2 regions of the Agrobacterium sp. 5Ca39 genome follow, and region 1 is predicted to be linked to the other one. Evidence: predicted binding sites of a transcription regulator. Region 1 holds the regulator's gene; the other holds the start of a gene.
The links. The regulator PhoB, encoded in region 1, activates phosphate uptake and scavenging genes when phosphate is short. The targets are predictions, from matches to a motif close to TGTCATNNANCTGTCAT.
Positions count from the first base shown of each region.

Region 2: a site for PhoB is predicted at 1,343-1,359, ahead of ACZ47E_RS06040 (UDP-2,3-diacylglucosamine diphosphatase). Genes of this name have one in related genera too.

Region 1 is NZ_AP026436.1:103,441-106,853, reverse strand. It holds gene ACZ47E_RS00505 (GcrA family cell cycle regulator) at 93-626, shown strand; gene phoB (phosphate regulon transcriptional regulator PhoB) at 917-1,600, opposite strand; gene phoU (phosphate signaling complex protein PhoU) at 1,631-2,356, opposite strand; gene pstB (phosphate ABC transporter ATP-binding protein PstB) at 2,452-3,267, opposite strand; gene pstA (phosphate ABC transporter permease PstA) at 3,282-3,413, opposite strand, start outside.
Region 2 is NZ_AP026436.1:1,228,512-1,231,924, reverse strand. It holds gene ACZ47E_RS06045 (NADP-dependent malic enzyme) at 1-1,184, opposite strand, end outside; gene ACZ47E_RS06040 (UDP-2,3-diacylglucosamine diphosphatase) at 1,414-2,253, shown strand; gene dgcA (N-acetyl-D-Glu racemase DgcA) at 2,551-3,413, opposite strand, start outside.

The DNA.
Region 1 (3,413 bases):
TCACCAAAAATCAGGCAGAAACCACGCTCGCGGCATGCCCGCGAGACGGAGAAGGATTCTGTCGAAATACACGCGAAAAGCGGAGAAGCGGCATGAACTGGACAGACGAGCGGGTCGAGAAACTCAAGAAATTGTGGGCCGAAGGACTGAGCGCCAGCCAGATAGCAGCTCAGCTGGGCGGCGTCAGCCGCAATGCCGTGATCGGCAAGGTCCATCGTCTTAATCTGCCCGGACGCGTCAAGGCTGGCGGCCCGGTGACGTCGGCGCGTTCTGCGCCCAAGCGGACTGCTGCACCTGCCCCGCGCACGGCGAATTTCGCTGGCCGCGTCAACGCTGCACCTGCTCGGATCCTGACCCGCTCCAACGCGGCGACCGCTCTTCAGGAAGAGGTCGGCATCGAAACCGCTGAAATTCTCGATTACGTTCCTTCCAGAAACGTCGTTACTCCGATCTCCCGCCGGCTGACGCTGACGGAACTGACGGAGCGCACCTGCAAGTGGCCGGTCGGCGACCCCCTGAAAGACGATTTCCATTTCTGCGGCTGTGAAGCGCTGGAATCGTCACCTTATTGCAAATTCCATGCGAAACTCGCCTACCAACCGGTCAGCGAACGCCGCAAGGCTTGAGTGTTGCGGCACACATTTGACACTCAAAAACTACGGGCCTTCGGGCCCGTTTTTTTTGTGACAAAATACCGCGCTTCCCGGACAGCGACAGCAGAACATCAAGGCTTATTCATCGTCGTCGGGTTTCGCCCCTCAATCGAATTTCGGTGGACTCTCAACCGCTCGTCAAAGGGATGAAATTATCGTGCTTGCGGAAGGTTCAAAATAAAAAGGCCCGACACCAGACCGGTTTCGGGCCTTTTCATTTTGGCGGAACGTCATGCTGAGGGGAACCCTCAGTTCGGTTCCGATCAGGCTTCCATCGAATATCCGGCACCGCGCACGGTGCGGATGACATCCTGCATATGGGAAAAGTTGAGCGCCTTGCGCAGACGTCCGACATGCACGTCAACCGTCCGCTCATCCACATAGATATCGTGACCCCAGACGCCGTCCAGCAATTGCGAACGGGAGAACACGCGGCCCGGAGAGGTCATCAGGAATTCCAGCAGGCGGAACTCCGTCGGACCGAGACGCACCTCGCGGCTTTTGCGGTGAACGCGATGCGTCTCGCGATCCAGCTCGATATCGCCGCACTTCAGCACCGAAGACAGAACCTCCGGACGGGCCCGGCGCAGCATGGCCTTGACGCGGGCCATCAGTTCCGGCGTGGAAAACGGCTTGACCACATAATCGTCCGCGCCGGTGGCGAGGCCGCGAACCCGTTCGCTTTCCTCGCCGCGCGCCGTCAGCATGATGATGGGAAGGCGCTCGGTTTCCGGCCGCATCCTGAGCCTACGGCACAGCTCGATACCGGAAACGCCGGGAAGCATCCAATCCAGGATGAGCAGATCCGGAATACGTTCCTGCAGCCTGATCTCTGCCTCGTCTCCACGGGGTATGGTGTCGACGTCATATCCCTCAGCCTCGAGATTGTAACGAAGCAGGACGCTCAGCGCTTCCTCATCTTCCACAACTGCAATCTTGGGCACCATATGCTAACTCCGCAAGCCGCTGCTTGTCTGTTACTCGGTCACCGAACCGAGCGTGTTGGAACTGTCGTCCTTCGGACGCTCGCCCTCCGGCTGGCTGCCGGTGGTCATGTAATAGATCGTCTCGGCGATGTTGGTGGCATGGTCACCGATGCGCTCGATATTCTTGGCGCAGAACAGAAGATGCGTGCAGGTGGTGATGTTGCGCGGATCTTCCATCATGTAGGTCAGAAGCTCGCGGAAGAGCGAGGTATACATGGCGTCGATTTCCTCGTCGCGCTCGCGAATGGCATTGGCCTTTTCGGCGGAACGTGTCGAATAGACGTCAAGGACTTCTTTGAGCTGTACCAACGCCAGCTCCGACAGGTGCTCTATGCCGCGGGCGAGTTTGCGCGGCACGCCCGTTCCGGCCACCGCGATGACACGCTTGGCAGTATTCTTGCCGAGGTCGCCAACGCGCTCGAGGTCCGCTGCAATACGCAGCGTGCCGATGATCTCGCGAAGGTCTGCCGCCATCGGCTGGCGCTTCGCAATGGTGACGATGGCCTTGTCGCCGATCTCTCGCTCGGAATGATCGAGGATAGCGTCATCGGAAATGACCTTCTGGGCAAGCGCGGCGTCGGAATTGACGAGCGCACGCACGGCGTCGGCACACATCTGCTCGGCGAGACCACCCATCTCGGCGATGCGTCGCGTCAGGAACTTCAGTTCGTCATCATAAGCAGACAGAATATGCGAATGGGTCGTTGTCTGGTTCACGGTCTATTCCTCCGGCTTGGCCTTGCATGCGACCGCCCGAAGCGGGGCCGCAGCGGCACCAGTCTTGTTGGGTTGCGATAAAGCGCCGGCCGCGATCAGCCGAAGCGGCCCATGATGTAATCCTGCGTGCGCTGGTCATCCGGATTGGTGAACATCTTGTCGGTTTCATTTTCCTCGACAAGGTGACCGAGATGGAACATGGCCGTACGCTGGGAAACACGTGCCGCCTGCTGCATGGAGTGCGTGACGATAACAATCGTGTAATTGGTGCGCAGTTCGTGGATCAGTTCCTCGACCTTGGCAGTGGCGATCGGATCCAGCGCCGAGCAGGGTTCGTCCATCAGGATCACTTCCGGGCTGACGGCAACGGCGCGTGCAATGCACAGGCGCTGCTGCTGACCGCCGGAAAGACCGGTGCCGGATTCGTGCAGGCGATCCTTAACCTCGTTCCAGAGACCCGCCTTCTGAAGGCTCTGCTCAACGATCTGGTCCATATCCGCCTTGTTGCGGGCGAGACCGTGAATGCGTGGACCGTAGGAAATGTTTTCGTAGATCGACTTCGGAAAAGGGTTTGGCTTCTGGAACACCATGCCGACGCGGGCGCGCAACTCCACGACGTCAATCGCCTGATCATAGATATCGTCGGCGTCGAGCGTGATCTTGCCCGTGACCCGGCAACCGTCGATCGTGTCGTTCATACGGTTCAGGGTACGCAGGAAGGTGGATTTGCCGCAGCCGGACGGGCCGATAAGCGCGGTTACCGTATTTTCGCGAACGTTGAGGTTCACGTCGTAAAGCGCGCGCTTTTCGCCGTAATAAACCGAAACGTCCTTGCCGATCATCTTGTATGAGACTTCATTCATTTTCTTGTCCAGCGCCTTTTCAACTGCTGCTTCCGACAACATGTTCATTGCTCAATCTCCCTTTACCAGCGCCGTTCGAAGCGGCGACGCAACAGGATTGCGCCAACATTCATGACGATGAGGAACAAAAGCAGGATGATGATAGCGCCTGAAGTCCTTTCGACAAAGGCGCGCTCCGCTTCATTCGCCCACAT
Region 2 (3,413 bases), 1.1 Mb from region 1:
GGCGAGGGGATGAGGTAGGTCGGGCCGAAGATCGGCGTTTCGCCGCTGTAAGCCTTGGCGGCCACTTCGGAGACTTCCTCACGCGCGAGTTCCGCGATGGCCTGCACGGCGGCCATCTTCATTTCCTCGTTGATCGTCGTCGCGCCGCAATCGAGCGCGCCGCGGAAGATATAGGGGAAGCAGAGCACGTTGTTGACCTGGTTCGGGAAATCCGAACGGCCGGTGCAGATCATCGCGTCCGGGCGGGCGGCACGCGCCTCTTCCGGCATGATTTCTGGCTTGGGGTTGGCAAGCGCGAGGATCAGCGGGTTCTCCGCCATGCGCTCCAGCAGTTCCGGCTTCAGAACGCCTGCCGCCGACAGGCCGAGGAAGACATCGGCGCCGTCGATCGTTTCGGCCAGCACGCGCTTGTCGGTCTTCTGGGCGTAAACTTCCTTCCACTCGTCCATCAGCGTATTGCGGCCGTCATAAACGAGGCCCTCGATGTCGTGGACCCAGATGTTTTCTTTCTTCGCGCCCATCGCAACGAGGAGATTGAGGCAGGCAAGGGCTGCCGCACCGGCGCCCGAGGCAACGATCTTGACGCTGGACAGGGACTTTCCGGCCAGTTCCAGAGCGTTGGTGACAGCGGCGGCGACGATGATCGCGGTGCCGTGCTGGTCGTCGTGGAAGACGGGGATGTTCATCTTCTCGCGCAGCTGGCGCTCCACCTCGAAACACTCCGGCGCCTTGATGTCTTCAAGGTTGATGCCGCCGAAGGTGGGTTCCAGCGCTGCGATGGTGGAAACCATGTCGTTAATGCCGGGCGCGTCGATCTCGATATCGAAAACGTCGATACCGGCGAATTTCTTGAAAAGGACGGCCTTGCCTTCCATCACGGGCTTGGAGGCGAGCGGGCCGATATTGCCGAGGCCAAGCACGGCCGTGCCATTGGAGATGACGGCGACGAGATTGGCGCGGGCGGTGTAGTCCGCCGCCATTTCCGGATTTTCATGGATGGCGAGGCAGGGTGCGGCGACACCCGGCGAATAGGCGAGCGCCAGATCGCGCTGGTTGCCGAGCGGCTTGGTGGCCTGGATCTCCAGCTTGCCGGGGCGCGGATAGCGGTGGAAAAAGAGCGCCTGTTCTTCGATGTCGGCCTTTGCCGTGTTGGCGGGCGTGTTGTTCTTATCGTGAGAGGTCATGTCTTCCACCGTCGTATCTGGTTTTATTTCGGACCCCTGAATACAACAAACTTCCCCGTGGTACAGCCGTTATTTACGGGCGTCTTATGCAAATGCGGCCACGGCTTATTCGCGTTTTCGTGAAGCGTTTCGTCATATTCCCTGCAAAAAACGGCCGCTGTCATGTTGCTGAAACACGAGTCTGGTTCTGAGAGGGAAGAAAGCCGCAGGGACGCAACCGAACAGGGGGATGAAATCCGTGGCCGGTCAAATCGAAACCAGACAGTTCAGAACGCTTTTCATTTCGGATGTTCATCTTGGTTCCAAGGCGGCCAAGACTGACTATCTGCTGGACTTCCTCAGACATCACGAGGCCGAAACGATCATTCTCGTCGGTGACATCGTCGACGGCTGGCGCCTGCGCCGCAGCTGGTACTGGCCGCAGGGCTGCAACGACGTGGTGCAGAAACTGCTGCGCAAGGCCCGCAAGGGAACCCGCATCGTGTATATTCCCGGCAATCACGATGAATTCCTGCGGGAGTTCCCCGGCATGCATTTCGGCGGCATCGAAGTGGCCGAACGCATGATCCATGAGGCGGCCGACGGCAGGAAATATCTCATCATCCATGGCGACGAGTTCGACGTGGTGGTGCGCAACGCCCGCCTGCTCGCCTATCTCGGCGACTGGGCCTATGACGCAGCAATCGCCATCAATATCGCCATCGCCGCCGTACGCCGCCGCATCGGCCTGCCTTACTGGTCGTTTTCGGCCTGGGCCAAGCTGCAGGTGAAACACGCCGTCAACTTCATCGGTGAATTCCAGCGTGTGGTGGCGGATGAAGCCCGGCGCAACAATGTCGACGGCGTGATCTGTGGCCATATTCACCACGCCGTCATGGAAGACATGGACGGCATACGTTACATCAACACCGGCGACTGGGTGGAAAGCTGCACGGCGATTGCCGAGAACGCCGATGGCAGCTTCGAGCTGATCACCTGGATGCAGACGAGCGAAGTGGTTGCCGAGCAGACATCGGACGAAATGGAGCCGGTGAATATTCCGGGGCTGATTGGCAAGCACGCGGCCTGATTGGAGCGTTTGACGGGCGCTGATGGTAGGCTCACCTGTAAACGAGTGTTGGTTGAAATTGTAGCATCCGCATACCGTCATCCCGGCCCTGAGCCGGGATCCAGTGCGATCAAGTCTTTGATCGCGTAAGACTTATTTCTCACGGCGCAGACGCGCCGTGGCTGGATGCCGGATCAGGTCCGGCATGACGGAGGTGAGGCTTTAGAGGCTTCTCAGTAACCTTCCGGTGACGCACCGGAGAGAGGGTGCGAATGCAGCCTCTAGGCACCAACCCAGTCCGGATCCTTAGCGAGAGCTCTACCCCCACAATTCCGGCCGCGCCGGATAAACAAGCGACCCTTCATAAACCAGCCCAGGCTCCCGATCCTCGGCCAAAAGCAGCGGGCCGTCGAGATCGGCAAAGGCCGTGCCCTGCGCGGCAAGCACGGCGGGCGCCATGCCCAGCGAGGTGCCGAGCATGCAGCCGACCATGATGGTGAAACCGAGCCTTTCGGCCTCCACCTTCATGACAAGCGCCTCCGTCAGGCCGCCGGTCTTGTCGAGCTTGATGTTGATCGCGTCGTAGCGGTCGCGCAGGCCGGTGAGGTCCTTTGTGGAATGCACGCTTTCATCGGCGCAGATCAGCACCGGATGGTCGATACGGGAGAGAATGGCGTCCTTGCCGGCGGGCAGGGGCTGTTCGATCAGCGATATCTTCAGTTCTGCCGCAAGCCTCAGATAATATTCGATATTGTCGTCGTTCCAGCCTTCGTTGGCATCGATGATGATGCGCGCCTCGGGTGCGGCTGCGCGGACGGCCCGCAGGCGGGCTTCATCGTCGGCTGTGCCGGTCTTGATCTTCAGAAGCGGACGTCCGGCGTTCTCCGCGGTCTTTGCGGCCATGGTCTCAGGGTCTGCAAGCGAAATCGTATAGGCTGTGACGAGCGGCTCTGCCTCCTGTCCGAGGACCTGCTCGGCGACGCTCTGGCCGCTCATCTTCGCCTCGAGATCCCAAAGCGCGCAATCCACCGCATTACGGGCCGCACCCGGTTTCATCGCCTGCTGCAACTCCTGCCGCGTGAGGCCTGCGGCGATCCGCTCCGCCATCGCCTCGATATCGGCAATGACGCCTTCGATGCTTTCGCCATATCGCGGATAGGGCACACATTCACCTCTGCCGG